Regions from separate parts of the Rhizobium cerradonense genome, predicted to be linked through region 1. Evidence: predicted binding sites of a transcription regulator. Region 1 holds the regulator's gene; each other region holds the start of a gene.
What was found. Region 1 encodes PhoB, which activates phosphate uptake and scavenging genes when phosphate is short. Its sites were predicted from a motif close to TGTCATNNANCTGTCAT; they were not measured.
Positions count from the first base shown of each region.

Region 2: pstS (phosphate ABC transporter substrate-binding protein PstS) is a predicted target of PhoB. The motif match lies at 2,381-2,397, and genes of this name have one in related genera.
Region 3: olsB (l-ornithine N(alpha)-acyltransferase) is a predicted target of PhoB. The motif match lies at 6,741-6,757, and genes of this name have one in related genera.

Region 1 covers NZ_JAQJCK010000007.1:118,155-128,559, forward strand. Annotated here, with positions in the region: gene argF (ornithine carbamoyltransferase) at 1-442, opposite strand, end outside; gene PH547_RS17295 (aspartate aminotransferase family protein) at 614-1,813, opposite strand; gene PH547_RS17300 (GcrA family cell cycle regulator) at 2,239-2,763, shown strand; gene phoB (phosphate regulon transcriptional regulator PhoB) at 2,863-3,546, opposite strand; gene phoU (phosphate signaling complex protein PhoU) at 3,579-4,292, opposite strand; gene pstB (phosphate ABC transporter ATP-binding protein PstB) at 4,344-5,159, opposite strand; gene pstA (phosphate ABC transporter permease PstA) at 5,174-6,508, opposite strand; gene pstC (phosphate ABC transporter permease subunit PstC) at 6,505-7,986, opposite strand; gene PH547_RS17330 (substrate-binding domain-containing protein) at 8,049-9,083, opposite strand; gene phoR (phosphate regulon sensor histidine kinase PhoR) at 9,270-10,405, opposite strand, start outside.
Region 2 covers NZ_JAQJCK010000003.1:496,948-507,352, forward strand. Annotated here, with positions in the region: gene PH547_RS10040 (CoA-binding protein) at 1-422, shown strand, start outside; gene PH547_RS10045 (O-acetylhomoserine aminocarboxypropyltransferase) at 597-1,880, shown strand; gene PH547_RS10050 (cupin domain-containing protein) at 1,915-2,259, shown strand; gene pstS (phosphate ABC transporter substrate-binding protein PstS) at 2,586-3,557, shown strand; gene pstC (phosphate ABC transporter permease subunit PstC) at 3,632-4,603, shown strand; gene pstA (phosphate ABC transporter permease PstA) at 4,615-5,466, shown strand; gene pstB (phosphate ABC transporter ATP-binding protein PstB) at 5,574-6,332, shown strand; gene PH547_RS10075 (cytochrome P450) at 6,504-7,748, opposite strand; gene PH547_RS10080 (GGDEF domain-containing protein) at 7,790-9,043, opposite strand; gene clpP (ATP-dependent Clp endopeptidase proteolytic subunit ClpP) at 9,453-10,085, shown strand; gene clpX (ATP-dependent Clp protease ATP-binding subunit ClpX) at 10,388-10,405, shown strand, end outside.
Region 3 covers NZ_JAQJCK010000007.1:225,784-236,188, forward strand. Annotated here, with positions in the region: gene mutS (DNA mismatch repair protein MutS) at 1-1,803, opposite strand, end outside; gene PH547_RS17840 (NADP-dependent malic enzyme) at 2,001-4,289, shown strand; gene PH547_RS17845 (adenylate/guanylate cyclase domain-containing protein) at 4,367-5,776, shown strand; gene olsB (l-ornithine N(alpha)-acyltransferase) at 5,813-6,691, opposite strand; gene PH547_RS17855 (hybrid sensor histidine kinase/response regulator) at 6,924-9,212, opposite strand; gene lspA (signal peptidase II) at 9,268-9,786, opposite strand; gene PH547_RS17865 (TrmH family RNA methyltransferase) at 9,783-10,405, opposite strand, start outside.

The sequences.
Region 1 (10,405 bases):
CGCGATGCTCCTCGAAGGTCATGATGTCGGCCATGATCTGGCAGGGATGCGTGTCGTCGGTGAGAGCGTTGATGACCGGCACGGTCGCGTGCTGGGCGAGTTCCAACAGGCGCGAATGTTCGGTCGTACGGATCATGATGGCGTCGACATAGCGCGACAGCACCTTTGCCGTATCGCCGATCGTCTCGGCGCGGCCAAGCTGCATTTCCGTGCCGGACAGGAACAGCGTCTCGCCGCCGAGCTGGCGCATGCCGACATCGAAGGAGACGCGGGTGCGGGTGGATGGCTTCTCGAAGATCATCGCCAGCATCTTGCCGGCGAGCGGCTTATCGGCCGCACCCGCCTTCAGCGCCTGCTTTCGCACGATGGCATCGTCGATGATGCTGCGCAGATCGGCAGCCGCGACGGCCGAGAGATCGAGAAAGTGTTTCGGTGAAGCCATGTCCCTACCTGTACTCCAAAAATGATAACGCCCGCCGTGGGGCGCGCATAACCCCTTAAATCGGAGCCGATTTAAGGAAAGGCTTATGCGCCACTCTAAGTGTTACTGCGTCCTTTGCGCGTCCTTCGGACGCGCGGCGCAGTAATACGCCCCTACCGGCGGGCGCTGAACTCAAGCCGACTTCTTGACGCGGGCGGCACGCAGGCTTTCGGCGGCACGTTCGATGCGGGCAATGCCTTCGCGCGCCTCCTCGGCCGTGACCACCAGCGGCGGCAGCAGACGGATGACGTTGTCGCCGGCCGGCACACCCAGCAGATGTTCGGCGCGGATCGCCTGCAACAGGTCCGCCTGGGGAATGGCCGCCTTGATGCCAAGCAACAACCCTTCGCCGCGGACATCTTCGATAATATCCGGAAAACGATCCTTGAGCGAGGCCAAGCCCTGGCGGAACACCAACGCAACATCGCGCACATGCTGCAGGAAACCGTCTGATAGCACGACATCGAGCACGGCGTTGCCGACCGCCATGGCGAGCGGATTGCCGCCATAGGTCGAGCCATGCGTGCCCGCCTTCATGCCTGCGGCCGCTTCCGCGGTCGCAAGGCAGGCACCGAGCGGAAAGCCACCGCCGATGCCCTTGGCGACGGCCATGATGTCAGGCGTGATGCCGGCCCATTCATGGGCAAAGAGCTTGCCGGTGCGTCCGACGCCGGTCTGAACCTCGTCGAGGACCAGAAGCAGGCCATTCTCATCGCAAATCTGACGCAGGCCGCGCAGGAACTCGTTGGTCGCAGGGCGGATACCGCCCTCGCCCTGCACGGGCTCGATCAGGATCGCGGCCGTCGCATCGGTGATGGCGGCACGCACCGCGTCGAGATCGCCGAAAGGCACCTGGTCGAAGCCGGGCGCCTTCGGGCCGAAACCTTCGAGATACTTTTCCTGGCCTCCAGCGGCGATCGTCGCGATCGTGCGGCCATGGAAGGCGCCTTCGAAGGTGATGATATGGAATTTCTCCGGATGACCCTTGTAGAACTGGTAGCGACGCGCCGTCTTGATGGCGCATTCCAGCGCCTCCGCACCGGAATTGGTGAAGAATACCTTATCGGCGAAGGTGGCCTCCGTCAGGCGCTTCGACAACTTCTCCTGGCCTGGCACCTCATAGAGGTTGGACAGGTGCCAGACCTTGTCGGCCTGCGACTTCAGCTCTGCAACCAGATGTGGATGGGCGTGGCCAAGCGAATTCACCGCGACGCCCGCGGCGAAATCGAGATAACGCTCGCCGGTCTCCGTGATCAGCCACACGCCCTCGCCTCGCTCGAACCGCAGCGGAGCACGCATATAGGTGTCATAAAGCGGCGCGGTTTCAGCCATGGCGCATTCTCCTCAATCACAACCTTTAGGGCCAATCGTTTCCTTCGAATGAAACGGGCCCGGAAAAATCAAAAATGCCGCCTTGCGGCGGCATGGGCACTATTGATGTTTTGCACTGCGATGTCAACAAAACTGGCGATTTAGCAGGTGCGGCAGAGCACCTCTCGATGGATGGCATGTCTTCGACAACTTATATTGCATAAATGCCACTCACGTATAGCAAGTTGGGGAAAACCTCGAAATCGATTCCTCAAGATTCCCGCGACTCTTGTCACGGAGTCAGCCTCACACTAGGTTAAAAACCAATTACTAGACTGCATGCGGCGGAACTAGTCACCACAATTTTAAAGCGTTTCACGCCTCGACCCAATTCGAGGCAATGGTGAGGGATTCTGCCATCAGAAACGCGATAGCGGAGACAGGGCATGAATTGGACAGACGAACGCGTCGAGAAGCTGAAAAAGCTGTGGTCCGAAGGTTTGAGCGCCAGCCAGATCGCGGCACAGCTCGGTGGTGTCAGCCGTAATGCCGTCATCGGCAAAGTGCATCGCTTGAGCCTGCCGGGCCGAGCGAAGGCCGGTGGTGCGGCAACCACAGCTCGAGCGCCGAAGCGCAATACCTCGGCCCCACGCGCGCCGAATTACGCCTCGCGCGTTGCAACCCGCACGGTTACCCGCCAGCAGGGTGCGACGATGCTCAAGGAAGAGGTCGAGATCGATACGGTCAGCGAAGTCGAATATCGTCCGGCCGCCAATGTGGTCGTTCCGATCTCGCGCCGCCTCGGCCTGACGGAGCTCACGGAGCGCACCTGCAAGTGGCCGGTCGGCGACCCGCTGAAGGAAGATTTTCACTTCTGCGGCAATGACAGCCCGGACTCTTCGCCGTACTGCACCTACCATCAGCGGCTGGCTTACCAGCCGGTGCATGACCGGCGCCGGGCCGCGCACTGAACCACACCAGACAAAGGAAAAACGGGCCGAAAGGCCCGTTTTCTGTTTCCGCCGCTATGTTGGATGGCCAATCGGGTTGCCCCGATCAGGCCTCCCCCATCAGGCCTCCATGGAATAACCCGCGCCGCGAACGGTGCGGATGACGTCCTGCATGTTGGAGAAATTCAGCGCCTTGCGCAGGCGGCCGACATGCACGTCGACGGTGCGTTCGTCGACATAGATATCATGCCCCCACACGCCGTCGAGCAACTGAGACCGAGAGAAGACGCGGCCGGGGGACGACATCAGGAATTCCAGAAGGCGGAATTCCGTCGGCCCCAACCGCACTTCACGGCTCTTTCGGTGGACGCGATGGGTTTCGCGGTCCAGTTCGATATCGCCGCAGCGCAGTACCGTGGACAGGACCTCCGGGCGGGCTCGGCGCAACATCGCCTTGACGCGGGCCATCAGTTCCGGCGTCGAGAACGGCTTGACGACATAGTCGTCCGCGCCGGTGGAAAGGCCGCGCACGCGCTCGCTTTCCTCGCCGCGAGCGGTGAGCATGATGATCGGCAGGCGCTCCGTCTCCGGCCGCATGCGCAGCCGACGGCAGAGCTCGATGCCGGACACGCCGGGGAGCATCCAATCGAGGATCAGAAGATCGGGGATGCGCTCCTGGAGGCGCAGCTCAGCTTCGTCGCCTCTCAGGATAGTGTCGACCTCGAAGCCCTCGGCCTCGAGGTTATAGCGCAGCAGAACGCTTAGCGCTTCCTCGTCTTCTACAACAGCAACTCTCGGAACCATGCGCCTCTGGTCTCCTTCTCTTGGTGTCTACTTTATTCCGTTACCGAACCGACGGTGTTGGCGGTATCGTCCTTCGGGCGCTCGCCTTCGGGCTGGGCACCGGTCGCCATGTAATAGATCGTCTCGGCGATGTTCGTGGCATGGTCGCCGATGCGCTCGATGTTCTTGGCGCAGAAAAGAAGATGCGTGCAGGTGGTGATGTTGCGCGGATCCTCCATCATGTAGGTCAGCATCTCGCGGAAGAGCGAGGTGTACATGGCGTCGATTTCCTCGTCGCGTTCGCGGATCGACACGGCCTTGTCAGGTAAACGGGTCGAGTAGACGTCGAGCACTTCCTTGAGCTGGACGAGCGCCAGTTCGGAGAGGTGTTCGATGCCGCGGGCGAGACGACGCGGAACGCCGGTGCCCTGCACGGCGATGACGCGCTTTGCGGTGTTCTTGCCGAGATCGCCGACGCGCTCCAGATCGGCGGCGATGCGGATGGAGCCCATGATTTCACGCAGGTCCGCAGCCATCGGCTGACGGCGGGCGATGGTGACGATCGCCTTGTCGCCGACTTCGCGCTCGGCGTGGTCGAGAATGACGTCATCGGAGATGACCTTCTGCGCAAGGCTGGCATCGCCGTTTACCAGGGCGCGGACGCTGTCGCTGACCATCTGCTCCGCCAGGCCGCCCATTTCGGAAATGCGGCGCGTCAGGAACTTCAGGTCTTCGTCGTAAGCGGAGAGAATGTGTGTTGAGACCATTTTTTTATCCTCTAGGTGAAAGATGTGAAAGGAACCGCGCGGGGAGCATCATCAGCCAAAACGGCCCATGATGTAATCCTGCGTGCGGTAATCATCGGGATTGGTGAACATCTTATCGGTATCGTTCTCCTCGACCAGATGGCCGAGATGAAACATTGCGGTACGTTGCGAAACGCGGGCTGCCTGCTGCATGGAATGCGTCACGATGACGATCGTGAAGTTTTCCCGCAGCTCATGAATGAGTTCCTCGACTTTGGCGGTGGCGATCGGATCGAGCGCGGAGCACGGCTCGTCCATGAGAATGACCTCGGGACTGACCGCGACGGCGCGGGCGATGCAGAGGCGTTGCTGCTGACCGCCAGAGAGGCTGGTGCCGGCATCATAGAGCCGATCCTTCACCTCGCCCCACAGCCCGGCCTTCTGCAGACTGGTTTCGACGATATGGTCGAGATCGCTCTTGGACCGATGCAGCCCATGGATACGCGGACCATAGGCCACATTCTCGTAGATCGACTTCGGAAACGGATTGGGCTTCTGAAACACCATGCCGACGCGGGCACGCAGCTCGACGACATCGATTGAGTTGTCGTAGATATCCTGATCGTCGAGCGTGATTTTGCCGGTGACGCGGCAGGTGTCTATCGTATCGTTCATGCGGTTGAGGCAACGCAGGAAGGTGGACTTGCCGCAGCCGGAAGGACCGATCAGCGCGGTGACAGTGTTGGCGCGGATGTTCAGATCCACGTCGAACAGCGCGCGCTTCTCGCCATAATGGACCGAGACGGCCTGACCGATCATCTTGTAGGGGATCGTTATCATCTTCCTGGCCAGTGCTTTTTCGCTCGCGGCTTCCGTCATCATGTTCATTCCATCGCCTCCCGTCACCAGCGCCGCTCAAAGCGACGGCGCAGCAGGATGGCCCCGATGTTCATCGCAACAAGGAAGAAGAGCAGGACGATAATGGCTCCGGAGGTTCTCTCGACAAAGGCGCGCTCAGCTTCGCTCGCCCACATGTAGATTTGCACCGGCAGGGCCGTCGAAGGATCGAGCGGCCCTCTCGGATAGTTGGCGACGAAGGCGACCATGCCGATCAGAAGCAGCGGCGCGGTCTCGCCGAGCGCATGGGCAAGGCCGAGGATCGTACCCGTCAGGATACCCGGCATGGCGAGCGGCAAGACGTGATGGAAAACCATCTGCATGCGCGATGCGCCAAGCCCGAGCGCGGCACTGCGGATCGACGGCGGCACGGCGCGCAATGCCGAGCGGGTGGCGATGATGATCATCGGCAGCGTCATCAGGCTCAGCACCAGCCCGCCGACCAGCGAGGCGGAACGCGGCAGGCCCATAAAGTTGATGAAGACCGAGAGGCCGAGCAGGCCGTAGACGATCGACGGCACCGCGGCGAGATTGTTGATGTTGACCTCGATCAGATCCGTCAACCGGTTCTTCGGCGCGAATTCCTCAAGGTAGATCGAGGCGGCGACGCCGACCGGCAGCGCCAAGACCAGCACGGTCAACATGAGATAGAGCGAGCCGATTAGCGCGACGCCGAGACCCGCGGCCTCCGGGCGACTGGAATTGCCGGACAGGAACAGACCCGTATTGAACGCCTCGTGCAGGGCGCCGGCGGCGGCAAGCTGCCTCATCCAGGCGAGTTGCTGGTCGGAGACCTTGCGGTCCTTTTCGTCCGCCGTCAGGTCGATCTGTCCCTTGTAGGCAGAGTCGATATTGGCACTGGCGAGGAAAGTGACCTTCACCGTCTTTCCGATGACAGAGGGATCGGCCACGACCTTGTCGCGCAATGCAATGCGTGCGCCGTCCGATACCATTTCCATCGCCTGGCGCACGAGCGCCCGATTGGAAGGATCGATGCCCAGCGCCTTCACCACGGCGTCGCGTACCAGCGCCGTATAGTTGGCTGATATCAGGACCTTCGGATCACTGGCCCCCTTGCCTATGGGATCGATGACCTTCTCGGTGAACTCGATCGGCAGGGCGATGGAGGTCTGCACGAAGGCAGTGTAGCCGTTGCGGACAACGGTCGAGACGAGAATAATCAGGAAAACCAGTCCGAAAATGACGGCGGCCATCCCATAGGCACGAAAACGCCGCTCGGCCGCATAACGTCGCTTGATGCCGATATCCCGCCGCGCCGGAGCGCCTGGCGTCAATCCGCGCGACATATTCGGTGCCTGGGAGGATACGACATCGCTCATTCGTATTGCTCCCGGTAGCGGCGGACGACGTAAAGCGCGTAGACATTCAGGCAAAGGGTCAGACAGAACAGCGTTATGCCGAGTGCGAAGGCAACCAATGTCTGCGGTGACGTGAATTCCGGATCGCCGGTCAACTGACTGACGATCTTCACCGTGACCGTCGTCATCGGCTCAAAGGGATCGAGCTGCATGCGGGCCGCAACGCCGGCAGCAAGTACCACGATCATCGTCTCGCCGATCGCCCGCGACGCCGTCATCAGCAGCGCGCCGACGATGCCCGGAAGGGCCGCCGGCAGGAGGACGCGCTTGACCGTTTCCGAGCGCGTGGCGCCAAGGCCGAGCGAGCCGTCCCGCAGCGACCGCGGCACGGCCATGATGATGTCGTCGGACAGAGAGGAGACATAGGGAATGAGCATGACGCCCATGACGAGGCCGGCGGTCAGCACGCTCTGCGCCTCGATGAAATTGGCATAATTGCCGGTCAGCAGGCCATTGAGATCAGCCGAGATATCTCTCAGGAAAGGCCCGACCGTGACGAGCGCAAAGAAGCCATAGACGATGGTCGGAATGCCGGCCAATACTTCGAGCATCGGTTTGGCGACGGAGCGCACGCGCGCCGAGGCATATTCGGCCATGTAGATCGCGGCAAACAACCCGACGGGAACGGCGACCAGCATGGCGACGAAGCCGATATAGAGCGTGCCGGCCAGCAACGGAATGAGGCCGAACGTGCCAGACGTTTGTGAGCCGGCGCCGGTGAAGCGCGGGTCCCAGACGGTACCGAAGAAGAACTCGGCAGCCGGAACCATGTTGAAGAAGCGGGCGGCCTCCGACAGCATCGAAGCGACGATGCCGACCGTCGTCAGCACGGCGATGGAAGAGGCAATGATCAGGCCGCCGAGAATGACCTGTTCCACCCGGTTGCGGGCGCGAAAACGCGGCGCGATGGCACGCAGGCCGTGGATGGCACCGAACAACGAAAGAATGATGGCCGCCACGGACATGACGACATGGCTCACATGCCGCATGCCGTTATATTTATTGGCGGCGTCTATCATATAGCCGGTCGGCCGGATAGCGAGCGGGATGCCTTTCTGTGCCAGGACCAATTGCAGATCGGCCGAGCCGTTGGCGACGTTGGCAAGGTCCCGGTCATCGAGCTGGCGCATGCCATGGGCGATGCTGCGCACTATGCCGTAGGTGAGCTTAAGTTCGGCGGTCGAGAGGGATTTCACCTCCTCCGGAAAGGATTCGACCACGAAACGGTCGATAACCTGCGGGCTGACCACCAGCCAGGCGCAAATCAACGCCAACGCCGGCAATACCGCCCAGATGGCCGCATAGGCGCCGTGGTATCCAAGCCGCGAATGTATGGCCGAGGATCTGTTGCCCGACAGCGCAGCCGCTCTCGTCCGCCCCAGCACGAAAGCAAAGGCGCCGATGATCGACAGACACAACAGCAGCAGTGACAAACTCATTCCCATTCCCCGGCGAACGCCGGCACGGCGGCAAGCCGCGCCGACGGGCAGTCCTTATGCAATCACATGATCTTCCCGTCCGCGAAATCCTTGCGAATCTGGTCACGCTCGGAATCCGGCGCCGGCACCAGGCCGTATTCGGCAAGCGGGCTGTCCGGTCCGATCATCTGATCGCTCGTGAAGAAGTCGACATATTCCTTCAGGCCCGGAATGACGCCGAGATGCGCCTTCTTGACGTAGAAGAATAGCGGCCGCGACACTGGATAGGTGCCGTTGGCGATGGTCTCGCCCGAGGGCACGATGCCGCTCACCGGCGCGACCTTCAGCTTGTCGGCATTGTTCTGATAGAAGTAGAGGCCGAAGACGCCGATGCCATGCTTGTTGGCATCGATGCGGGCGAGCGTCTCGGGATAATCGCCGTCGATATCGACCGCCGCGCCGTCCTTGCGCACCGCAATGCATTTCTTGGTCTGCTGATCGGGATCGGAGACCGTCGCCTTGATGACATCGAGCGCACCGGAGCCCTTGCAGCCGGCGGCGAGCACCTTCTCTTCGAAGACCTCGCGCGTGCCATGCTTCTCACCGGGAATATAGGCTTCAATCTCAAAGGCCGGCAGGGCCGGATTGATCTCCGACCACTTCTTATAAGGATTGGGAACCAACTTGCCGTTCACCACGACTTCGGCCGCCAGCGCCTTATAGAGATCGGCCGGCACGAATTTCATGTCGGGATTGCTTTTGTCGAAAGCGAAGACGATGCCGTCGTAGCCGATCTTGACCTGCTGGATATCGGCAACGCCGGCAGCCTTGCAGGCCTCGACCTCGCTAGCCTTGATGGGGCGCGACGAATTGGCGATATCGATGGAATCGGGGCCGACGCCCTTGCAGAATTCCTTGAGACCGGCACCGGAGCCGCCGGATTCAACGACCGGCGTTTTGAAATTCGTGAAGGTCTCACCAAAACTCTCGGCAACGATCTTGGCATAGGGGAATACGGTGGAGGAACCTGAAATCTGAATCTGATCACGGGCCGCGGCGGCGCCAGCGAAAGCGGCGGATGCAACCAACGCGATGACAGACAGTTTCAACGTGTCCATGGTGAACCCTCCCTGACGGGCTTTGAAGAGCGCGACGGCGAACGGAGCATCCGCCTGTTCAACATCTCTTTTTTAGCGGTCAAAGCACCGCCCTTTTATGTCAGGCGAGTGAAACAATTATGACAGATCAACCCCTTGAAATTTATCAATGAAGTTGCGCCGAAAAGGGGTGATTTACGAAGGCGTTCAGAAGCGGACCGTAAAGTCCGTTCCTTTCCCGACTTCCGACTTGACGATCAGCCGTGCGCGGTGACGGGTGAGAATATGCTTGACGATGGCGAGCCCGAGGCCGGTGCCTTTTTTCGAGCGGCTGTCTTCTACATTGACGCGATAGAAGCGCTCGGTCAGGCGCGGCACGTGTTCCGCCGGGATGCCCGGCCCTCTGTCCGAGATGATGACCTCGACGGCCTGGCCCAGTTCGTTCAAGACGGAAACCTCGACCACCTTGCCTTCCTGACCATATTTGCAGGCATTCTCGATCAGGTTTTCGAAGACCTGCACCAGTTCGTCGCGATCACCCAGCACTTCCACCTTCCCCGGCGGCAGATGCAGATTGATGGTGACGTCGAGATCGTCGGCAAGCGGCAGCAGCGCGTCGCGGACATGGCCGAGCAACGGCACGAGATCGACCTTCTGATCCGGCGCGATGTGCGATTTCAGCTCCAGCCGCGACAGCGACAGGAGATCGTCGACCAGGCGACTCATGCGCGTCGTCTGGTCGAACATGATGCCGAGGAAGCGCTGCTGCGCCTTCGGATCCGCCTTGGCCGGCCCCTGGATGGTTTCGATGAAACCGCGGAGCGAGGCGAGCGGCGTGCGCAGCTCATGGCTGGCGTTGGCGACGAAATCGGATCGCATGCGGTCGATATGGCGGAGTTCGGAGATATCGCGGAAAGACAGCGCAAAGAAGGTGCCGGGCTCGACGTCAGTTTCCGGCAGATCGACCGGGGCGATGCGGACGACATAAACGCGCTCGGACGGCAGGCGCTCGGAATGTTCGATCTGGTTCGGCGTATTGGTGGTGATCGTCTCGCGCACCATGTCGAGCACGCCTGGGGAGCGCAGCTTGGCGGAGATATGAGCATTGAGCGGAAAGGCGCCGAACGCTTTCTCGGCGGCGGCATTCTGCATCAGAACGGACGCCTCGCGGTCGATGATCAGCACCGGCACGTCGAGCGCGGCAAGGCCGGAGAACACGGTGCGAAGCACGGTTTGCGGATCGGTAGGAACCATCTCGACGGGTGCCGGCGGCGCGGCCTTCTCAATGAGCGGCCGGCGAATCAGCGCGACGATCGCAACGACCACCCAGAGCCAGAAAACGA
Region 2 (10,405 bases), on a different contig from region 1:
ATGACCGCTACGAGGATTCTTATATCGCCGATATCCTTTTATCCGTACGGACCATTGCGCTTGTTGGCGCATCGCCCAATCCCGCGCGGCCTAGCAACGGCGTCATGGCCTACCTGATGGCGCGAGGCTATCGCGTCATTCCCGTCAATCCCGGGCAGGCCGGCAAGGAGATCCTCGGACAATGGGTCTTTGGTCATCTGGCCGATATTCCCGAGCCGGTCGACATGGTTGATGTCTTCCGTGCACCGGAATATCTGCGCTCGGTGGTCGAGGAGACGATCATGATCGAGCCGAGGCCGCCGGTCATTTGGGGCCAGCTCGGCGTCAGAGACGACGCCGCCGCTGCGAGAGCGGAAGCGGCCGGCGTCAAGGTCGTCATGGATCGCTGCCCGGCCATCGAATATCCGCGCCTGGTCGCCTGACCCCGACAGCCTGCGCCTGACTACTGCGAAAAGCTGACCATTTTGTCGCGCGATATCGCCGAAAGATGGCAGGTTTTTTCGTGAGCGGAAAAGCTCGGCAAAGTTCGCGGTTAACTTTAAGGCCTGAGACGCTATGATCCTCCCGTTATAATAGTATGGGCGGAAGGAGAGGGCATGCCGACCAACAATCCAGGTTTCGACACGCTGGCGATTCATGCGGGCGCGCAGCCGGACCCGACGACGGGCGCCCGCGCGACACCGATCTATCAGACGACCTCCTTCGTCTTTCAGGATGCGGACCACGCCGCCGCACTCTTCGGGCTGCAGCAGTTCGGCAATATCTACACGCGTATCATGAACCCGACCCAGGCCGTACTCGAGGAACGGGTGGCAGCCCTCGAAGGCGGCACGGCCGGCCTCGCCGTCGCCTCTGGTCATGCTGCTCAGATGCTCGTCTTTCACACCATCATGCAGCCGGGCGACAATTTCGTCGCCGCCAGGCAGCTCTACGGTGGCTCGATCAATCAGTTCGGCCACTCCTTCCAGAATTTCGATTGGCATGTGCGCTGGGCCGACTCCGCCGATCCGGCCACGTTCGAGACACAGATCGACAGCCGCACCCGCGGCATCTTCATTGAAAGCCTCGCCAATCCCGGCGGTACCTTCGTCGACATCGAGGCGATCGCCGCCGTTGCCCGCCGGCACGGCCTGCCGCTGATCGTCGACAATACCATGGCCAGCCCCTATCTCATCCGGCCGTTGGAGCATGGCGCCGACATCGTCATCCATTCGCTGACCAAATTCATGGGCGGCCACGGCAATTCCATGGGTGGCATGATCATCGATGGCGGCACCTTCGACTGGTCCGCGTCAGGCAATTATCCGATGCTGTCGACGCCGAGGCCGGAATATAACGGCATCGTGCTGCACGCGACCTTCGGCAATTTCGCTTTCGCCATCGCCTGTCGCGTCCTCGGCCTGCGCGATCTCGGCCCTGCCATCTCCCCCTTCAACGCCTTCTTGATCCTTACGGGCATCGAGACGTTGCCGCTGCGCATGCAGCGCCATTCCGACAATGCGATCGCCGTCGCCCGCTGGCTGAAAGGGCAGGACAAGGTGGCCTGGGTGAACTATGCCGGCCTTGAGGACGACCCGAACCATCCGCTGCAACAGCGCTATTCGCCCAAGGGGGCGGGTTCCGTCTTCACTTTCGGGTTGAAGGGCGGGTATGAGGCGGGCAAGGGACTGGTGGAAGGCCTGGAGCTCTTTTCTCATCTCGCCAATATCGGCGACACGCGTTCGCTGGTCATCCACCCCGCCTCGACGACGCACAAGCAGCTCACCGACGAGCAGAAAATCGCAGCCGGCGCCGGTCCCGACGTGGTGCGCCTGTCGATCGGTATCGAGGACGTCAAGGACATCATCGCCGACCTTGAGCAGGCGCTGGCAAAGGTATGACACGGAAGCGTTTCCAGATCGGGACGGAAGAATTATGACAACGTATTTACGATTGGACCCCGACGGCATCGAGCCGGAGGTTGGCGCTCCCGCCGACGATCGCATCGTTTCCGGGGCACCAAAGTTCCGCACGTGGAATGTCGAGGAAGCTGATGGCGGCCTCTACGCGGGCATATGGGAGGCAACGCCCGGAAAATGGCGAATCGTCTATGACGAGTGGGAGTATTTCCATATCCTTTCCGGCTACTCGGTGGTAACTGCCGAAAATGGCGAGGCTTTTCACCTGCGTGCCGGCGATCGGATGATTCTGAGACCCGGCTTTAAGGGGACGTGGGAAGTCATTGAAACCACCCGAAAGGATTATGTGATCCGTCTCTGAAGGCGCCGCAAAGCCGGTCGAATCAAATCAGGACGGCCAGCGCCGCTCGGACGCGCGCAGGCATTTGTTAGCCGGCCAGCGCAAATAGCCGTTTTCATTGCCGCAAGTTGTGTCACTGGCCTTTCACCAAACTGTCATCAAACTGAAACACTGCGAGATTAGAGCCATCACTGTCGCCAGGAGATTGAGGTGGGGGTTACGAACCGATGGGGACGTTCCGTGCTCAGATCCTGCTCGCCATCCATTCATCACTTGAGGAAGTGAGTTCAATCATGTTGAATCAGAAATTTCGTTCGCTTTGCCTGACTGCAGGCTTCATCGCGGCTATGTCCGTGTCGGCCTCGGCTGCCGACATCACGGGCGCCGGCTCGAGCTTTATCGCGCCGGTTATGTCCAAGTGGGCTGAAGGCTATAAGGCTGCGACGAACAACGTCGTCAACTACCAGTCGGTCGGTTCGGGCGCCGGCATCAAGCAGCTCCTCGACAAGACGATCGTATTCGGCGCTTCGGACAAGCCGATGAGCGACGCTGACCTCGAGAAGAACGGCATTGCCCAGTTCCCGATGATCTCCGGCGGTATCGTCGTTTCCTATAACGTTGAAGGCGTAAAGCCGGGCGAACTCGTTCTCGACGGCAAGACGCTGGCCGACATCTTCCTCGGCAAGGTCGCCAAGTGGGACGATGCAGCCATCAAGGCCCTGAACCCCGACGTGAAGCTGCCTTCCACCGCGATCTCCGTCGTTTATCGCGCCGACAGCTCGGGCACGACCTTCAACTTCACCGATTTCCTGTCGAAGGTTTCGCCGGAGTGGAAAGAAAAGGTTGGTTCGAACACGGCAGTTGAATGGCCGGTCGGCTTTGGCGCCAAGGGTTCCGAAGGCGTTTCCACCACTGTCAACCAGACGGCTGGTTCGATCTCTTACGTTGAATATTCTTACGTCGTCGCCAACCATATCGGTTTCGCGAAGATGAAGAATGCTGCCGGCAAGGTTGTCGAGCCTAGCCTCGATACATTCAAGGCTGCTGCTTCCAACGCCGATTGGGCTCATGCCAAGAACTTCAACCTGATCATCACCAATCAGCCGGGCGAAAAGAGCTGGCCGATTGCCGCTTCGACCTGGGTTATGCTCTACAAGAAGCCGGCCGATGCCGCTAAGAACGAAGAGGCCCTGAAGTTCTTCAAGTGGTCCTATCAGAACGGTCAGAAGGACGCGACCGCCCTGTCTTATCTGGCAGTCCCGGACAATGTCGTCGAGATTGTCGAGAAGTCCTGGCAGAAGGACTTCGGCACGAAGTAATTTGTGCTGGGTGAGAAGTTGCGGCGGACAGGGTATAGCCCTGTCCGCCTTTCGTCACGGACAAGGGGAAATCGATGGCTGACGCGACTCAGACGGCTGCCTTCCAGGCTATAGATACCACCGCCAGCACCAGAAAATTCCGGATGCAGGATCGGATTTTCTATTTTATGACGCTTGGCTCGGCTACTCTTGTCGTGCTTCTGCTGCTGGCAATCCTTGTGGTTCTTGTCATCGATGCCTTGCCAACCTTCCAGACCTTCGGCTTGTCGTTCCTCTTTGGCACAAAGTGGAGCGCTCCCGTTGACATCTACGGTGCAGTGCCTGCCGTGGTCGGTACGCTGGTGAGTTCGTTCATCGCCATGCTGATCGCCGTTCCCCTCGGCATCGGCATTGCCATCTTCCTCACGGAACTTTGCCCCGGCAGCCTGCGGCGTCCGATCAGCACGGCCATCGAGCTTTTGGCCGGTGTGCCCTCCATTATCTACGGTATCGTCGGTCTGTTCATTCTCGTGCCGCTGATGCAGAACTATATCCTGCCCTTCCTTATGATGACGATCGGCCAGGTGCCGTTGATCGGCCTGCTGTTCCAGCCGCCGGCCCCGGGCGTCGGCCTGTTGACGGCAAGCCTCGTGCTGGCTGTCATGATCCTGCCGTTCATCACCGCGATTGCCCGCGACGTGTTCAGCACCGTGCCGCCGATGTTGCGTGAATCCGCTTACGGCATGGGCATGACCACATGGGAGGTGGCCCGCCACATCCTGATCCCCTATACACGTCGCGGCCTCGTCGGCGGCATCATGCTCGGCCTCGGCCGCGCGCTCGGCGAAACCATGGCCGTCACCTTCGTTGTAGGCTCGGTGAGCCGTCTGCAATCGTCGATCATTTCGCCGTCCACCACCATTTCCGCCCAGATCGCGAACAACTTCGGCGATGCCGACGGTCTACAATTGTCGAGCCTGATCGCGCTCGGCCTGCTCCTGTTCGTCCTTTCCTTCTGCGTGCTAGCAGCGGCGAGATGGATGATCGGCCGCGGCGACGCGCATTGAGGAAAACACCCATGGAAAATGCAATTCGTCAGAATCTCGTGTCGAGGCGCTATGGGAAGAACCGCGTGATGATGGCCTTGTGCTTCCTCGCGGCCATCCTCGGCATATTCTTTCTCAGCGTGATCCTTGTGACCCTGCTTTATCGCGGCGTATCGGCACTCAGCCTCGACGTCTTCACGATGTCGATCCCGGCGCAGGGCTCGCGCGGTGGTCTGATCAACGCGATCTATGGCACCGTGCTGGTCACGGGCTGCGCCATCCTGATCGCCGCGCCGATCGGCATTCTCGCCGGCACCTATCTGGTGGAATATGCCAACGGCACCAAGCTTGCCGAGGCCGCCAAGTTCATCAACGACATCTTGCTGTCCGCACCCTCGATCATCATCGGCGTGTTCGTCTACGGCCTCGTGGTCGTGCCCATGCACGGCAACTCCGCCATCGCCGGCATCCTCGCGCTGGCGCTGATCGCCCTTCCGGTCGTCAACCGCACGACGCAGGATATGCTGTTGCTGGTGCCAAATGCGCTTCGTGAGGCGACCGCCGCGCTCGGCGCGCCGCGCTGGAAGTCCATGATGATGGTGATCTACCGTTCCGCCTGGACCGGCATCCTCACCGGCATCCTGCTGGCCGTCGCCCGTATCAGCGGCGAAACCGCGCCGCTTCTCTTCACCGCCGGTTACAGCAAATTTATGAATGCGGGCGTGACCGGTCCAATCGCCACGCTGCCGGTTGCCATCAACACGCTCGCCGCCGATGCAGGTGAGGATCTCAAACAACTGGCTTGGGCCGGCGCGCTGATCATCACCGTTGCCATCCTAGCCCTTAACATCCTTGCCCGTGTCTTGAGTGGGCGCCGCCAGTGACGCAGCCGCCGAACGATAGGAATGAAACCATGAACATGAGCGACAGCAATTTCCAGAGCGTCAACGCACAGTCGGGGAAGGACGCCGTTTCACAGTCGGGTCCCGGCATGCTCGCGAAACTTGAGGTGAAGAACCTCGATTTCACCTATCAGAACGGCCATCGCGTTCTGAAGGGTGTGAACATGAACATCCGCAAAAATGCGGTCACCGCCTTCATCGGCCCTTCGGGTTGCGGCAAGTCCACGCTGCTGCGCACCTTCAACCGGATGTATGATCTCTATCCGGGCCAGACTGTTGGCGGCGAGATCCTGTTGGATGGCCGCAATATCCTCGCCAAGGACGTCGATCTGAACGATTTGCGTGCCAAGGTCGGCATGGTGTTCCAGAAGCCCACGCCGTTCCCGATGTCGATCTATGAAAACGTCGCTTTCGGCATCCGGCTCTATGAGAAGATTTCCAAGGCGGAAATGGACGCCCGCGTCGAAGCGGCGCTGACTGAAACTGCGCTTTGGAGCGAAGTGAAGGAAAAGCTGCACCAGAGCGGACTTGGCCTTTCCGGCGGCCAGCAGCAGCGTCTCTGCATCGCCCGCGCCATCGCGGTGAAGCCATCCGTGTTGCTTCTCGACGAGCCGACTTCGGCTCTCGATCCTATCTCGACCGCCAAGGTCGAGGAATTGGTCTCGCAGCTTAAGGGCGAGTTCACGGTCGTCATCGTGACGCACAACATGCAGCAGGCGAGCCGTATCTCCGACAACACCGCCTTCATGTATCTAGGTGAGTTGATCGAATACGGCGCGACCGAGCAGATTTTCCAGGCGCCGAAGGTCAAGCGCACGGAAGACTACATCACCGGCCGTTACGGCTGATATGGCAGAGGCGGGCGCATGCCGCCCGCTGCCAAGGGTTTTGCAATGGCGCGCCCGCCCGGCGCGCCATTTTGCGTTTTAGGCGATCAATGAACCTAGCGGATAGTCCTGCAATCAAGGCGTAACGCGCAATCGGGATTGGCGGGCTCTCGGCCAAAGGCAATACTTAACTCACCAGCTCAGTTCCAGCTTGTCGAGGCCGTGGAATTGATAGAGATCCTTGACCTCCGGCGTCTTCTTGAGCGTCAGGCCGGGCAGGCGTTCGAACAGGATCGGCAGCACCACGTTCAATTCCAGCCGCGCCAGCGGCGCGCCGATGCAGAAATGGATACCGGCGCCGAAGGAGAGATTGGGTGCTTCGTTGCGGTCGGGCTTGAAGGTGAGGGGATCGGAGAACTTCGTGGGGTCGAGATTGGCGGCGGCGAGAATCAACGCCACCTTATCGCCACGCTGGAAGGACACGCCGTCGATTTCTGCCGGCTCCAGGCACCAGCGCTGGAAGACATGCACGGGCGCGCAGATTCGCAGCGTTTCCTCGACAGTACGCTCCGTCGTCGCCTCATCCTTGAAAAGCGCGGCAGGTGCGTAGCCGTTCTCCAGAATGACACGGACGGAATTGCCGATCTGATGCACCGTCGCCTCGTGGCCGGCATTGAGCAGCACGATCGTCGTTGAGACCAGCTCGTCCTCGGTCAGATACTGGCCCTTATGCTCGGTTGTGATCATATGCGTGAGGAGATCGTCCTGCGGATTGGCGCGGCGCTCGCGAATGACCGTTTTCACGTAGTCGGCAAATTCCTTGGCTGCCTGATCGGCGGCAAGCTCGTCTTCGGGCGTGCGGCCGAATATGTACATGCGTACATAGGCATGCGACCACTTCAGCAATTGCGGCCCCATCTCTTCCGGAATGCCGATCATCCGCGCGATCATGGTGACGGGAATGATATCGGCAAAGGCCGACAGCAGTTCGACTTCGCTTTTTTCTTCGAAATTATCGATCAGCCGGTTGGCGAGCTCCGCCAGCTCCGGCTTCATCTTCTCGACGTGACGGGAGACGAAGGCGCGGTTGATGAGGGTTCTCAGCCGCGTGTGCTCGGGCGGCTCGATTTCGAGCAGTGAATGTTGTTCGGCAAGATCGAAATTTTTGAGATGCGGCTGCGGCGCGGGCAGGCCGAGTTCTTCGCGGCTGGCGATATGCAGGATCTGCCGGCCGAAGCGGCGGTCGCGCAGCAGGCCGTTCACATGGTCATAGCCGGTGAAATACCATTGCTTCTGCTGTTCCCAATAGAAGGTGGGACATTCGGCATGCAGGGCGGCATAGACGGCGTTCGGATTGTTGTAGAAGGCGGGATCGCGCGCATTGAGGGACACGCGACGCGCCACGGGATCGATGGAGAAAACGGAGGATGTGGTCATGACGAAAGGATTATCGGAATAAAGCGGATGGGAAAAGGCCGTTACATCCGTGCCAGCGTACCGAGGCGGCGCAGCGCATGAATCTGATCATCGAGTGTCGGCACAAGCTCGCCGCCGTTCGAATCGGGCGGGGTATCGGTGGCCATTGCCGCTTCCGCCTCGCTGAAGACGATCGTGCAATTGCGGCCGCCGCGCTTGGCGGCATAAAGCGCCCGATCTGCGGCGGAAACCAATCGGTCCCAATTGGCGTTTTCGCATGGCATGATCGCCAGACCGATGCTGACGGTCGCTGGCACTAACGAGCGGCCGGCAAGCAGCGGCACACGGCAGAAGTCCAGGCGGATCGTCTCGGCGATCGCCTCGGCCTCCGCTTGGTCGTCTACGAGGATGAAGGCGGTAAATTCCTCGCCACCCATGCGGCCGAATGCGCCGTTGCGAGGCACGAACTGTCGTCCGATGCGAGCGAATTCGGCAAGCACGATATCGCCCGTCTGGTGGCCATAACGGTCGTTGATCGCCTTGAAGTGATCGAGATCGAACAGCAGCGTGGCGATCTTCTGCGAGTCTTTGGTCGTCTTTCCGGCGACAAGTTCGAAATAATCCTGCAGGCCGCGTCGGTTCAGCACGCCCGTCAGCGTATCCGTGACCGATATAGCCCGCCAGCGTCGTTCGGACCGCTCCATCATCAGCTTGCCAGTGAGTGCGATTGCCGTGGTGATCAGCAACGCGCTGCCAAGGGCGGAGTAGCTGCGATAGCTCTGCGCTTCCTCAAGGTTGAGCTGCAGAAGCGTCATCGACATGGCGGAAACGAAGCAAAGGCAGGCGAGCGCCATGAAAACGAAGCCGAGCAGACCGCGCACCCCTTCGCGCCGGCCTTCCGCCGGGCGGACCGCAGCGGCGAGCAACGTCGCGCCGACCGCGCCAGCGAGATCGTAGAGGATGACGCGATTGACGAAACTCTCGTGAATCCAAGGCAGTTCGACCCCGGCAAACCAGATGGCCGGCGGGAACAGCGCCCGCCAGTCCAGCCGGCGATTGTCCATCCAGCAAAAGCCGGCGATCCAGGCACTTTCGCCGAGCAGAGCGATGCCGTTGCCGACTTCGATCGACAGGAAATCCGGAATGAAGCCGCGCGCTGCCACGAGGGCGAACCCGACGGCGCTGACGGTGAAGCCCAGCGACCACATCAAATAGGCAGGCGTCTGGCGATCATGCCGCCAGGCAAAGAAAAGCACGGTTGCGAGCGTAATCGCTTCCGAACACCAGATGGTGAGGCCCGTTGTGATATTGAGCACGATATGCGTTTCTCCTTTACCGTGGCGCGGATTTCGTCGGCGCAAAGGACACGGTAACGCTTGCAATGGAGGCATCATCGCCGAATAAGATGGTGAGTTCCTTAAGTCGCTTGGTAAATTTTACCTGCGCATGGGATTACGCTGTGCCAAGCTCGTCTGCGCTTCATCCTTCCTTCACCCTGCAGTTGGGAAAAGCGGTGGACCGCGCGAAGAGCGTCATCGGAGCTATTGGCATGAGGAAATCAGCGGTTAGAAACGCTTCCTCAACATCTCCTGGGCCATTAGGCCTTTTTGACGTTATCCTTTCGCGCGTCTTGAAGTGCAGGGCAGTGACACTCTATGTAGGGTAAGGGATTTTATTCGATTCCCGGCGTTTTCGCCGCCGGGGCAAGCTTGGTAAAGGACGCACATGAGAAATCCAGTCGATACAGCTATGGCTCTGGTGCCGATGGTTGTTGAGCAGACCAACCGCGGGGAACGGTCTTACGACATCTATTCTCGCCTGCTGAAGGAACGCATCATCTTCCTGACGGGCCCGGTCGAAGATCAAATGGCGACGCTGGTCTGCGCCCAGCTTCTCTTCCTCGAGGCGGAAAACCCGAAGAAAGAAATCGCGCTCTACATCAATTCCCCGGGCGGCGTTGTCACCGCCGGCATGGCAATCTATGACACCATGCAGTTCATCAAGCCCGCCGTATCCACGCTTTGCATCGGCCAGGCCGCCTCGATGGGCTCGCTGCTGCTTGCGGCCGGCGACAAGGACATGCGTTTCGCCACGCCGAATTCCCGCATCATGGTTCACCAGCCTTCCGGCGGCTTCCAGGGTCAGGCTTCGGACATCGAGCGTCACGCCCGCGACATCATCAAGATGAAGCGCCGCCTGAACGAAGTCTACGTCAAGCATTGCGGCCGGACTTACGAAGAGGTTGAACAAACGCTCGATCGTGACCATTTCATGTCCTCCGATGAGGCGAAGGAATGGGGTCTGATCGACAAGGTGCTGACGTCTCGTACTGAAATGGAAGGTGAAACCCCCGCCTGAGTTATCCACGGGCGGTGTCTTCTACGCCACAGTTCTATCCCATTTGTGATCGAATAGGGGTTTAATGTGGTGTAGAACACGGTAATAGTAAGCATTAATGCTATGTAGCGATTTTATGACATAGCATTCGGCATTCGAAGGGGGATTCGTTGCCACCGCAGCCCGGATATGTTGTCTGGGCTACGTTCAGTACCCCGAAGAGCGCCGCGATCTGCTGATAAACGAGGGGCAGGTCCGGTGGGCGCATTGAGTGGACCGCGATTTCAATCTGGGAATCAGCGGCGTGCTGGAAGGAAAATGATATGAGCAAAGTCAGCGGC
Region 3 (10,405 bases), 110 kb from region 1:
CTGTTCGACCACGGGATGGCGGCCGCCGCCGATCGCAAACATCCGGCTGTCGTCGACCAGCGGCCGGCAATAGCCCTGTTCCTCGGCAAGCAATGCCAGCCCGGTCGCGACATCGATTACCGATAGCGCGCGGGCACCGGCTTTGATCGCCTCCGCCTCGGCGACGACGGCTGCGACCATACGGTCGAAGGCCGCCAGCTCGATCGCAAGCGCCTTGTCGGCGGCATTGGCGATGCGGCTTTCGAGATCGGCAAGCTCGGTCGTAGTGAAGCGCATGGCGTTGGCCATGGTCTGGCGATGGATGAAGCGCGCCTTAGCTTCGCCGCTGTCGGTCATCGGCCCGGCATTGCCGGCCGTGACCTCGATGAAGTATCCGAGCACGTTGTTGTGCTTGATCTTCAGCGATTTGATGCCGGTTTCCTCGGCATATTGCAGTTGCAATCCGGCAATGACCCGGCGCGACTGGTCGCGCAGCGCCCGGACCTCATCCAGCTCGGCATTCGCCCCTTCCCGCAGGAACCCGCCGTCGCGTTTCAAGAGCGGCAATTCATCGGCGAGCATGCCGGCAAGTAGCACTTCGAGATCGGCGGGCAAGGCGCGGAGCCCGGCAAGTGCTGTTCCCAGCTCCTCGGGAAGCAACGCAGCCACTAGCAGATCGGCAACGCCGGCCGCCGCAGCGAGGCCCTGGCGGATCGCCCAGAGATCGCGCGGGCCGCCGCGGTCGAGCGCCAGGCGCGACAATGCGCGCGGCATGTCCGGCACGTGTTTCAGCGCTATCCTGAGATCGCTGCAGAGCGAAGGCTCTTCAGAAAGGAAGCCGATCGAATCCAGTCGTTCATTGATGCGCGCCGGATCGGTCAGCGGCGACATCAGCCGCTCGGCAAGTAGACGCGCACCGCCGCCAGTCACGGTCCGGTCGATCGCCCGCAAAAGCGAGCCGTTGCGGTCGCCGGAAAGCGTACGCACCAGTTCGAGATTGGCGCGGGTGGCGGGATCGATGAACAATGTCGACGCGCCGCTTTCGCGCTCCGGCAGCCCAAGTGGCGGCCGCTCGGAGATCTGCGTCTTCTCGACATAGGCAATGGCGGCAGCAGCGGCGGCAAGCTCGGCGCGGGTGAACGAACCGAAGCCATCGAGTGTCGAGACTTCGAAATACCGCGTGATACGCCCTTCGGCACTGGCACTGTCGAAGAGGACCGCCGGCTGCGGCACCGCCGTGCGGCCGAGCACGTCGAAGACCGGCTTCAGCTCGGGATCGTGGAATATCGTATCCGGCAGGATCAGCTCGCGCGGATCGATGCGCAGGATATCGGCGAGCAGCCGCGAGGCTTCGGTTTCCGCCAGACGGAAAACACCGGTGGAAATATCGATCCAGGCGAGCGCCAGTTGCGGCTCCGAGCCGCCGCGAATGCGGGCGAGCGCCATCAGATAGTTGGATTCCGAGGGCGACAGCAGCTTTTCTTCTGTGATGGTGCCTGGCGTCACAAGGCGAACGACATCGCGCCGGACAACCGACTTGCCGCCGCGCTTCTTCGCCTCCGCCGGGTCTTCCACCTGTTCGCAGACGGCGACGCGGAAACCCAGCGAAATCAGCTTCTGCAGATAGTCGTCGGCGGCATGCACCGGCACGCCGCACATCGGAATATCCTGACCCATATGCTGGCCGCGCTTGGTGAGCGTGATGCCGAGCGCGCGCGATGCATCGACAGCGTCTTCGAAAAACAGCTCGTAGAAATCGCCCATGCGATAGAACAGCAGCGAACCGGGATTGTTCGCCTTGATCTCGATATATTGCTCCATCATCGGCGTCGCCGAAGCGCGGCTTTCCTCCGAGGCAAGCTCGGCGGTCGAGAAAGCGTCGATGCTGGCAATTATTCGTTCGTTCACGGAGGTGCAGTTTTTCCCAAAAAATGAGGTGCCACCCTATCCGCGCGCCGCTATAGAAGACAACAGCTATCGGGCAAGAGGGACCGGTCGCCCACAGGAGGTTTGGAGGATACATGCCTGACACCAACAGCACGTCGCGTTCGGGAACGGGGATTACCGATCAGGAAGCGCTCGACTTCCACAAGCAGGGCCGCCCCGGCAAGCTCGAAATCAACCCGACCAAGCCTATGGCAACGCAGCGCGATCTTTCGCTCGCCTATTCGCCCGGCGTCGCCGTTCCGGTAAAGGCAATCGCCGCCGATCCCGGCACGGCTTACGACTACACGTCTCGCGGCAATATGGTGGCAGTCATCTCCAACGGCACGGCCATTCTCGGCCTCGGCAATCTCGGAGCGCTGGCCTCCAAGCCGGTGATGGAAGGCAAGTCCGTTCTCTTCAAACGCTTTGCCGATGTCGATTCGATCGATCTCGAAATCGACACCGAAAATGTCGACGAGTTCATCAACTGCGTCCGCTACCTCGGCCCCTCCTTCGGCGGCATCAACCTCGAGGATATCAAGGCGCCCGACTGTTTCATCATCGAGCAGCGCTTGCGCGAGCTGATGGACATTCCCGTCTTCCACGACGACCAGCACGGCACCGCCATCATCGCCGCCGCCGGCCTGATTAATGCGCTGGAATTGACCGGCCGCGACCTCAAGACCACCAAGCTCGTCTGCAACGGCGCCGGTGCGGCGGCGATCGCCTGCGTCGAGCTGATCAAGGCGATGGGCTTCAATCCGGACAACATCGTGCTCTGTGACACGAAGGGCGTGATCTACCAGGGCCGCAGCGAGGGCATGAACCAGTGGAAATCGGCACATGCGGTGAAAACCGACAGCCGCACGCTGGAAGATGCGATGAAGGGCGCCGATGTGGTTTTCGGCCTGTCGCAGAAGGGTGCCTTTTCCGCCGAGATGATCCGCTCCATGGCCGACAAGCCGATCATCTTCGCCATGGCCAATCCCGATCCGGAAATCACGCCGGAGGAAGTCGCCCGCATCCGCGACGACGCCATCATGGCGACCGGACGCTCCGACTATCCCAACCAGGTCAACAACGTTCTCGGCTTCCCCTATATCTTCCGCGGCGCGCTCGATGTGCGGGCTTCGACGATCAACGATGAAATGAAGATCGCCGCCGTCAGGGCGCTCGCCAGCCTGGCGCGCGAAGACGTGCCGGACGATGTCGTCGCCGCCTATCAGGGCGCGCGGCCGCGTTTCGGGGCGCAATACATCATCCCTGTGCCCTTCGATCCGCGCCTGATCTCGGCGATCCCGGTTGCCGTCGCGCAAGCCGCGATCGAAAGCGGCGTCGCCCGCCGCGCGATGCCGGACATGGCCGCTTATGCCCGCGAACTTTCGGCGCGGCGCGACCCGATCGCCTCGACGCTTGCACAGCTCTACGAGCGCGTACGCCGGCATCCAAAGCGGATCGTCTTCGCCGAAGCTGAGGAAGAGCAGGTCATGCGCGCCGCCTTGTCCTATGCCAACCAGGGGCTCGGCACCGCCATCCTGCTCGGCCGCGAGGACCTTCTCCACGCAACCGCCGACCGCGCCGGGATCGACCTCAACCGGCCAGGCCTGGAGATCGTCAACGCCCGCATTTCCAAGCGTGTTGAGGCCTATATCGACTATCTCTATGCCCGGCTGCAGCGCAAAGGCTACCTGCACCGCGATGTGACGCGCCTGATCCACAACGACCGTAACCATTTCGCCGCCTGCATGGTGGCGCTCGGCGATGCCGACGGCATGGTGACGGGGGTGACGCGCAATTATTCGACCGCGCTCGACGATGTGCGCCGCTGCATCGACGCCAAACCGGGGCACAGGGTCATCGGCGCATCGCTGGTGCTTGCCCGCGGCCGCACCGTCATCGTTGCCGACACCGCCGTGCATGATATGCCGACTGCGGAAGAACTGGCTGATATCGCCGAGGAAGCCGCCGGCTTCGCCCGGCGCATGGGTTATGAACCGCGTGTCGCCATGCTCGCCTACTCCACCTTCGGCCATCCCTCGGGCGAACGCTCCGAACGGGTGCGCGAGGCGGTGAACATTCTTGACAAGCGCTATGTCAATTTTGAATTCGACGGCGAAATGGCCGCCGATGTGGCGCTGAACCGCAAGATCATCGAGACCCAGTATCCTTTCTCGCGTCTCTCCGGTCCCGCCAACGTGCTTGTCATGCCCGCCTTCCACTCGGCCTCGATCTCGACGAAGATGCTGCAGGAACTCGGCGGTTCCACCGTCATCGGCCCGCTGCTCGTCGGCCTCGACAAGCCGGTGCAGATCACCTCGATGGGGGCAAAGGATTCCGACATCGTCAACATGGCGGCGATTGCCGCTTATGGGGCAGGATCGTAATCAACTACGCTGAATAGTGGAGCCGGCGGTCGGAGAAAGGCAATGGCCGCCGGGTCAATTCGGTGTAAAATAGGGAAATGAGTGAAGCCCAGTCCCTTTTCGAAGTGCTGCGCCATTCAGCGCGGCCAGATATTGTCGACGCTATTGAGCAGCTCGTCCGTGACGCGCCCGATCGCAAGCTCAACCGGGTGAACGCGCTTGCCTTCGCAGCCGAGCACGGCTTCGATGAAGAGCAGACCATCAACGCCTTCCTGCATGCGTCTCGCCTCGGCCTCTTCGAGATCTCCTGGAATGTTCTTTGCCCCGGCTGCGGCGGAGTGCTGGATGCCAATACCTCGCTGAAAACCGTTCAGAGCGACACCTATAGCTGCGCGCTTTGCGCTGCCGGCTATGAGCCGACCCTCGACGAGATGGTCGAAGTCACCTTCACCGTCAGCCCGCGCGTCCGCCACATCGAGGCTCACAATCCGCACGAATTGCCGCCCTTCGAATATTTTCGGCAGATTTATTGGGGTTCCGGCGTAGATCTTCCCGACAAGGGTTACGAAGCGAAGGTCGACCAATTCGTTCTGGAGGCGCTGGAACTGCCTGCCGGAGAAAAAGCCGTCGTGTCGCTTCAGTTGCCGGCGGAGTACGTCATCATCTTCGAGCCGGTTACGCATGCGGCTCAATTCGTCGATGTGAAAGGCGAACCATCGAAGGAGCGGCAGACCCTCACGCTCGTGTTCGATCGCATGCACCGGCACAGCGAACCCATTACCTTACGACCCGGCCCTCTGCGCATTTTGATGGAAAACCACACAGAGGTCCGCACGCTGCCATCAATCTGCGTGGCCAATGACGTGCTTCACGGCCTGCTGGGTCAGCGGCGTCCATTTCTGACCGCGAAGCGACTGCTCTCGAACCAAACCTTCCGCGACATCCACCGCACGGACACGATCGACGTGGACCAGCGGCTGAAGATCACCAGCCTCACTTTTCTGTTCACCGATTTGCGCGGCTCGACGGCCCTGTATGAGAGGGTCGGCGACCTTGCCGCTTTCGATCTGGTGAGGACCCATTTCAGCATTCTGCATGAGATCGTTGGTGCAGAGGCCGGTGCGGTGGTCAAAACCATCGGCGATGCCGTCATGGCGACGTTTCCAACTCCCGACCGGGCACTCGCGGCGGCAATGCGGATGCGCGAAGCAATGGTCAGCCTCAACAAGGAGCGCGGCAACGACGATCTTCTTTTAAAGATCGGCATCCACGAAGGGCCGTGCATCGCGGTCAGCTTGAACGAGCGTCAGGACTATTTCGGGCAGACGGTCAACATCGCTTCCCGCGTCCAGCATCTCGCCAATTCGCACGAAATATTCGCCACCGGCTCCGTACTCGACAACCCCCGCGCCAGCGAATTGCTGACGACCCATGGTTTGAAGCCGCAGACCCACCACGTCTCGCTCCGCGGCATTACGGATGAGATTGATATTTTTGCGATTCCCTGAGGATGGCCGTTGCCCGCCCAGCCCGGCTTGCGCCGATCAGCTCGCGAAGCGACCGGCGTCGGCGCCGTAATAGTTGACGTAGCGGTCCGAAATGCTGGCGATCGGCAAGACGATCAACACGTCCGTCGTGTTGAAGGCATGATCGACGACGGCGGTGGAACCGACCATGGCACCGAGACGCAAGTAACCCTTGATCAGCGGCGGCAGCGCCATCAGCGCCTTCTTGGAATTGACCGCTTCGACCGGCATCAGGTCCATGGTGCGGGCAAGCGACGGCAGCGCGCTGACGGCCCATTCATCCTTGGCAATGACATTGTGGTAGAGGAAAGAGAGAGCCAGCGCATGCTGCTCCGGACGGATGCCGGGGAAGGAGGCGCAGCCGAACATGGCGTTCATGCCGTGTTTCAGAGAATAGGCCCAATTGCCCTGCCACAGCAGTTCGACCGTGCGCTTGGTGCGATATTCCGGCAGTACACAGGAACGGCCGAGTTCCATGAAGCGCTTTTCTGGATGGCGAGCAAGCAGAGCGTCGATATCGAATTCCGAAGAGGAATAGAAACCGCCATTCGCCATCGCCACGTCCTGACGCAGCAGGCGATAGGTGCCGACGATCTGGTCTTCCGAATCACCTTCCAGCGAGCGGTCGAGAACCAGCAGATGGTCGCAGATCGAATCCCAGCTATCGATATCGCGCTGCCGACGCATGGCATCGGCCGGGAGTTGCGCATTCATCTCCTCAACGAAGACGCGATAGCGCACCGCTTGCGCGGCATCGATTTCCCGCGCCGTGCGAGCAAGGCGCGTTTCTAGATTTCCGATGCGTCCGAGCACATCGCTGGCAACCGGCGCAACCGTTGCCTTTGAAGACTGAACCATTTCGCCCTGAGCTTCGCGATTCAAAATTTCGATGGACATGGCGACTCCCCCTCTACGGGTTAATATAGGCGCCATAAAGCAAATTCGTGCGACAGGAAAGTGACATGGTGCGTTGCGAAAAGCAAGAACCGTGCCTGTTTCCACCATCGAATTTGGACAAAGCCCTTGTATCCCAGGGGATGCTCTTAAAAGATGCGAAGCGGCTTTTGGCTCAGTTCGTCATCGCGTGGGCGGATAAGGCCGAATCGCGATTCGGGGACATGTTTTCAATCTAGGCGCGTCCGAAAGCCTGTTTCGACAGGCCTTGCACCTCGGCGATCAAGCGATCGGGATCGACCGGCTTGACGATGACGGCATCGGCCCCGGAAAGCAGGGCCTGGCGACGGATGGCGTCGCGGCTGTCGGCGGTCAGCACGATCACAGGCAGCGGCGAAAGGCCGTATCGGCGCTCCAGCGCCCTCAGTTGCGCGAGCATAGCCGCGCCCTCGCCGCCTGGCATGGTGAGGTCGGTGACGACGACATCAGGGCGGTTCTCGCTGTTTTCGGCGCGGGCGAGCAAATTATCGAAATCCTCGACGAGACGAACCCTATGGCCGGCTTTGGCGAGCATGGCGCGCACCAGCATGGCATTGACGGGATCGTCCTCGCCCAAGAGAACGTTGAGGGCGGCATCTGCCGCCTCCGGCGTCACGAGACTGATCTGGGGCGGGCTACTCAGCACATCGCGCTTTTCCATGCCGCGCATGCGGCCGCTCAGCACATCGATCAGCGATTGTTCGCGCAGCGGCCGAATGAGCCAGGCATCGAAGAGATCGAGCGGATGCGTGTTGCGCTCTTCCGGATTGACCAGAAAGATCTTTCTGAGACCGAGCGCAGCAAGCTCAGTCCCTTCGCGGAAATACCAGGGCGCCATGCGATGATCGACAATGATATCCGTCAGCGACATGCCGGCGTCGTGAGGCGCAGACTGCGCCAGGTTTTTCACATCATCGGGACCGATCACGCGGCAGTGGCCGCCGAGCGTGCGGATGGTGCCGGCAATCGCGGTGCTTGCCGCGCCTTCCGGGGCCAGCAACAAGACACGGGAACCTTTGAGCAGTTCGCTGCGCCTAGCCGGCTCGTTCTCCGCAGCGACGACTGAAATCGGAAAACGGACCGTGAATTCGCTGCCCTCGCCCCGCGCGCTGGAAACGTTCAACGTGCCGCCGAACTCGCGCAGGATGCGGGCGGAGATCGCCAGCCCCAGGCCTGTGCCGGCGCTTCTGTCCAACACATTGCCCGCCTGTTCGAACTCGCCGAAGATGCGTGCCTGCTCCTCCTCGGTCATTCCCGGGCCGCTATCCCTGACCGATATCACCAGGTCGTCACCATCGAGGCCGGCGCGGATCAGCACGCCACCGGTCTGCGTGAACTTCACGGCGTTGCCGATGACATTGAACAACACCTGGCGCAGCCGGGCAGGATCGAACTCCATGGTTTCGGGAACATCCGCCGCGACGGTCGCGGCGATCTCGATGCCTTTTTCATGGGCCCGATGGGCGAGCATCTCGACAACGCCTTCCAGCAGCGGCCGCAGATGTTCGGCGCGTGGCCGGAGCTGGAAGCGGCCGACTTCGATCGTCGAGAAATCCAGCAGGTCTTCGACGAGCTGCACCAGGGCATTGCCGGATTGGCGGATGCCGGTCAGGTAATTGGCTTGCTCCAGGGTGAGCGGCGTCTGGGCAAGCAGATGGTTCATGCCGAGAATTCCCGACAGGGGCGTGCGGATCTCGTGGCTGACGGTGGCGAGCAGCCGTGATTTGGCGGCGCTGTTGTATTCCGCCTTCAGCCTTGCCTCCTCGCGAAGGCGCGCTGCCTGCCGTTCCTCGGTGACGTCGCGGGCGACGCTCTGGATTCTCAACTGTCCGGTGGCGGGGTCGCGGAACATGACATCGTGCCATGCGAAGATGCGCGGGCCTTCCGGCGTGGAAATCTCCGCATCCTGGCGCTGGGAATCCGTCGCAACCCGGAAGACAAGACCCGCCTCCTCCAGCGTCAAACCCTCCGGGTTCGACTTGCCGGTCAGGTTACGGAAGGTGGCGTTGGCATGGACGATGCGGCGTTCGATGTCGCGTGTCACAGTGATATCGCCAAGCGCATCGTGGATGGTGGCGAGCAGACTGGTGCTTTCGTTGCTCTCCCAGAGACGGTCATGCTCGTGTTCGCTGAGCGCCAGCATATCCGCTATGACCTTACGGGCAGCATGTCGCCTGTGCAAGACACCAGCGCCGACGATCGCCAGCGCTATCAGTCCCAGCAAACCGGCAAGCGCCAGCGGTCCACCTGCATAGCCGACCGACATGAGCGCCACGCCGGCGATCAAACCGCCACCGTTCAACCAATGGCGGTGCAGCCATAGGGAAAAATCGGACGGCGACGTATCCGGTCTGTTAGCCGGCGAAATCTCGATGGGACCGGTGGCCATGAGCGGCGTGCCGCCCACCGGCCGTTCGCGCGGCGCGTCGTGGTCGTCGGTGGTGGCGGCGACAAGCTTTTCCTGCAGATTTGCCAGAGTGCTCATGTGGCCTTACTAACATGAGCACTGTTCCCGATGCCTTCAGGGATTCGCTAGAATTTTAAGCTTTTGCCTTTTTCGGCAGAAGCAGCTCGTCCAGAATGACGCAACCGGCCCCGACAGTGATGAAACTGTCGGCGAGATTGAAGACGGCAAACGACCATGTTTCCGTATGGAAGAGAATATAGTCGATCACATGACCATAGAGGAACCGGTCGATCAGGTTGCCGAGCGCACCGGCTATGATCAACGCGAAGCCGAGATGGGCAAGCCAGCGATGATTGGGCGTCCGTCGCCAGAGCCAGAGCACGAAAACGACGATGACGAGGCGCATGCCGACGATGAACCAGCCGTCCATGCCCGATAGCATCGAGAAGGCGACCCCAAGATTATAGGTGCGATAGAGCGCCAGCATCGGAATGACCGGCACCATCTCCTGCAAAGGCAGCCAGTTGTCGACCATGAGCTTGACGGCCTGGTCGAGGATGACAGCGGCCACAATGAAAATCAGGATCGGCATGGGCCGGGAAAACAGTGCGGGTTTTACGGGCGCCTGTTCGTTTATCTCGCTGTCAGTCATCGCGTCTCGCTGAGGGTCAGAAGATGGCGGCGGGCTTCGAACAGCATCACCGCCGTCGCCACTGCCAGGTTGAGGCTATCGGCGCGGCCGGCCTGGGGGATGCGGGCAAGCGCATCGGCCTCCTTCGCCAAGGCATCCGGCAAGCCGGACTGTTCGTTGCCCATCAGCAGCACGACGGGCTTCTTCTTGTAGTCGATCGTGCGGTAGTCGACGGCGCCGGCCAGATGGGTGGCGACGACGGAAACACCCGCCGTCTTCTTCCAGGCCAGAAACTCCTCCGGCGTCGCCTTGACGACGGGAACGGCGAAGACCGAGCCCATGGTTGCCCTGACCGTTTCCAGCGAAAACGGGTCCGTCGTCTCGCCAACGAGGATGACGCCAGAGGCGCCGGCTGCATCCGAGGTGCGGATGATGGTGCCGAGATTGCCGGGGTCACGCACGCGATCGAGCGCCACCCAGGTATCGCCGGCTTTCGGCTTGACGTCACGAAGCTGCCGCCAGCGCTGATCGAATATGCCGACCACCATCTGCGGATTGTCGCGGCGGGTGATGGAGGCGATAACCTTTTCGCTGACTTCGAGCACCAGCCCGCCGGCCGCGACGGTCTTGGCGGCCACCT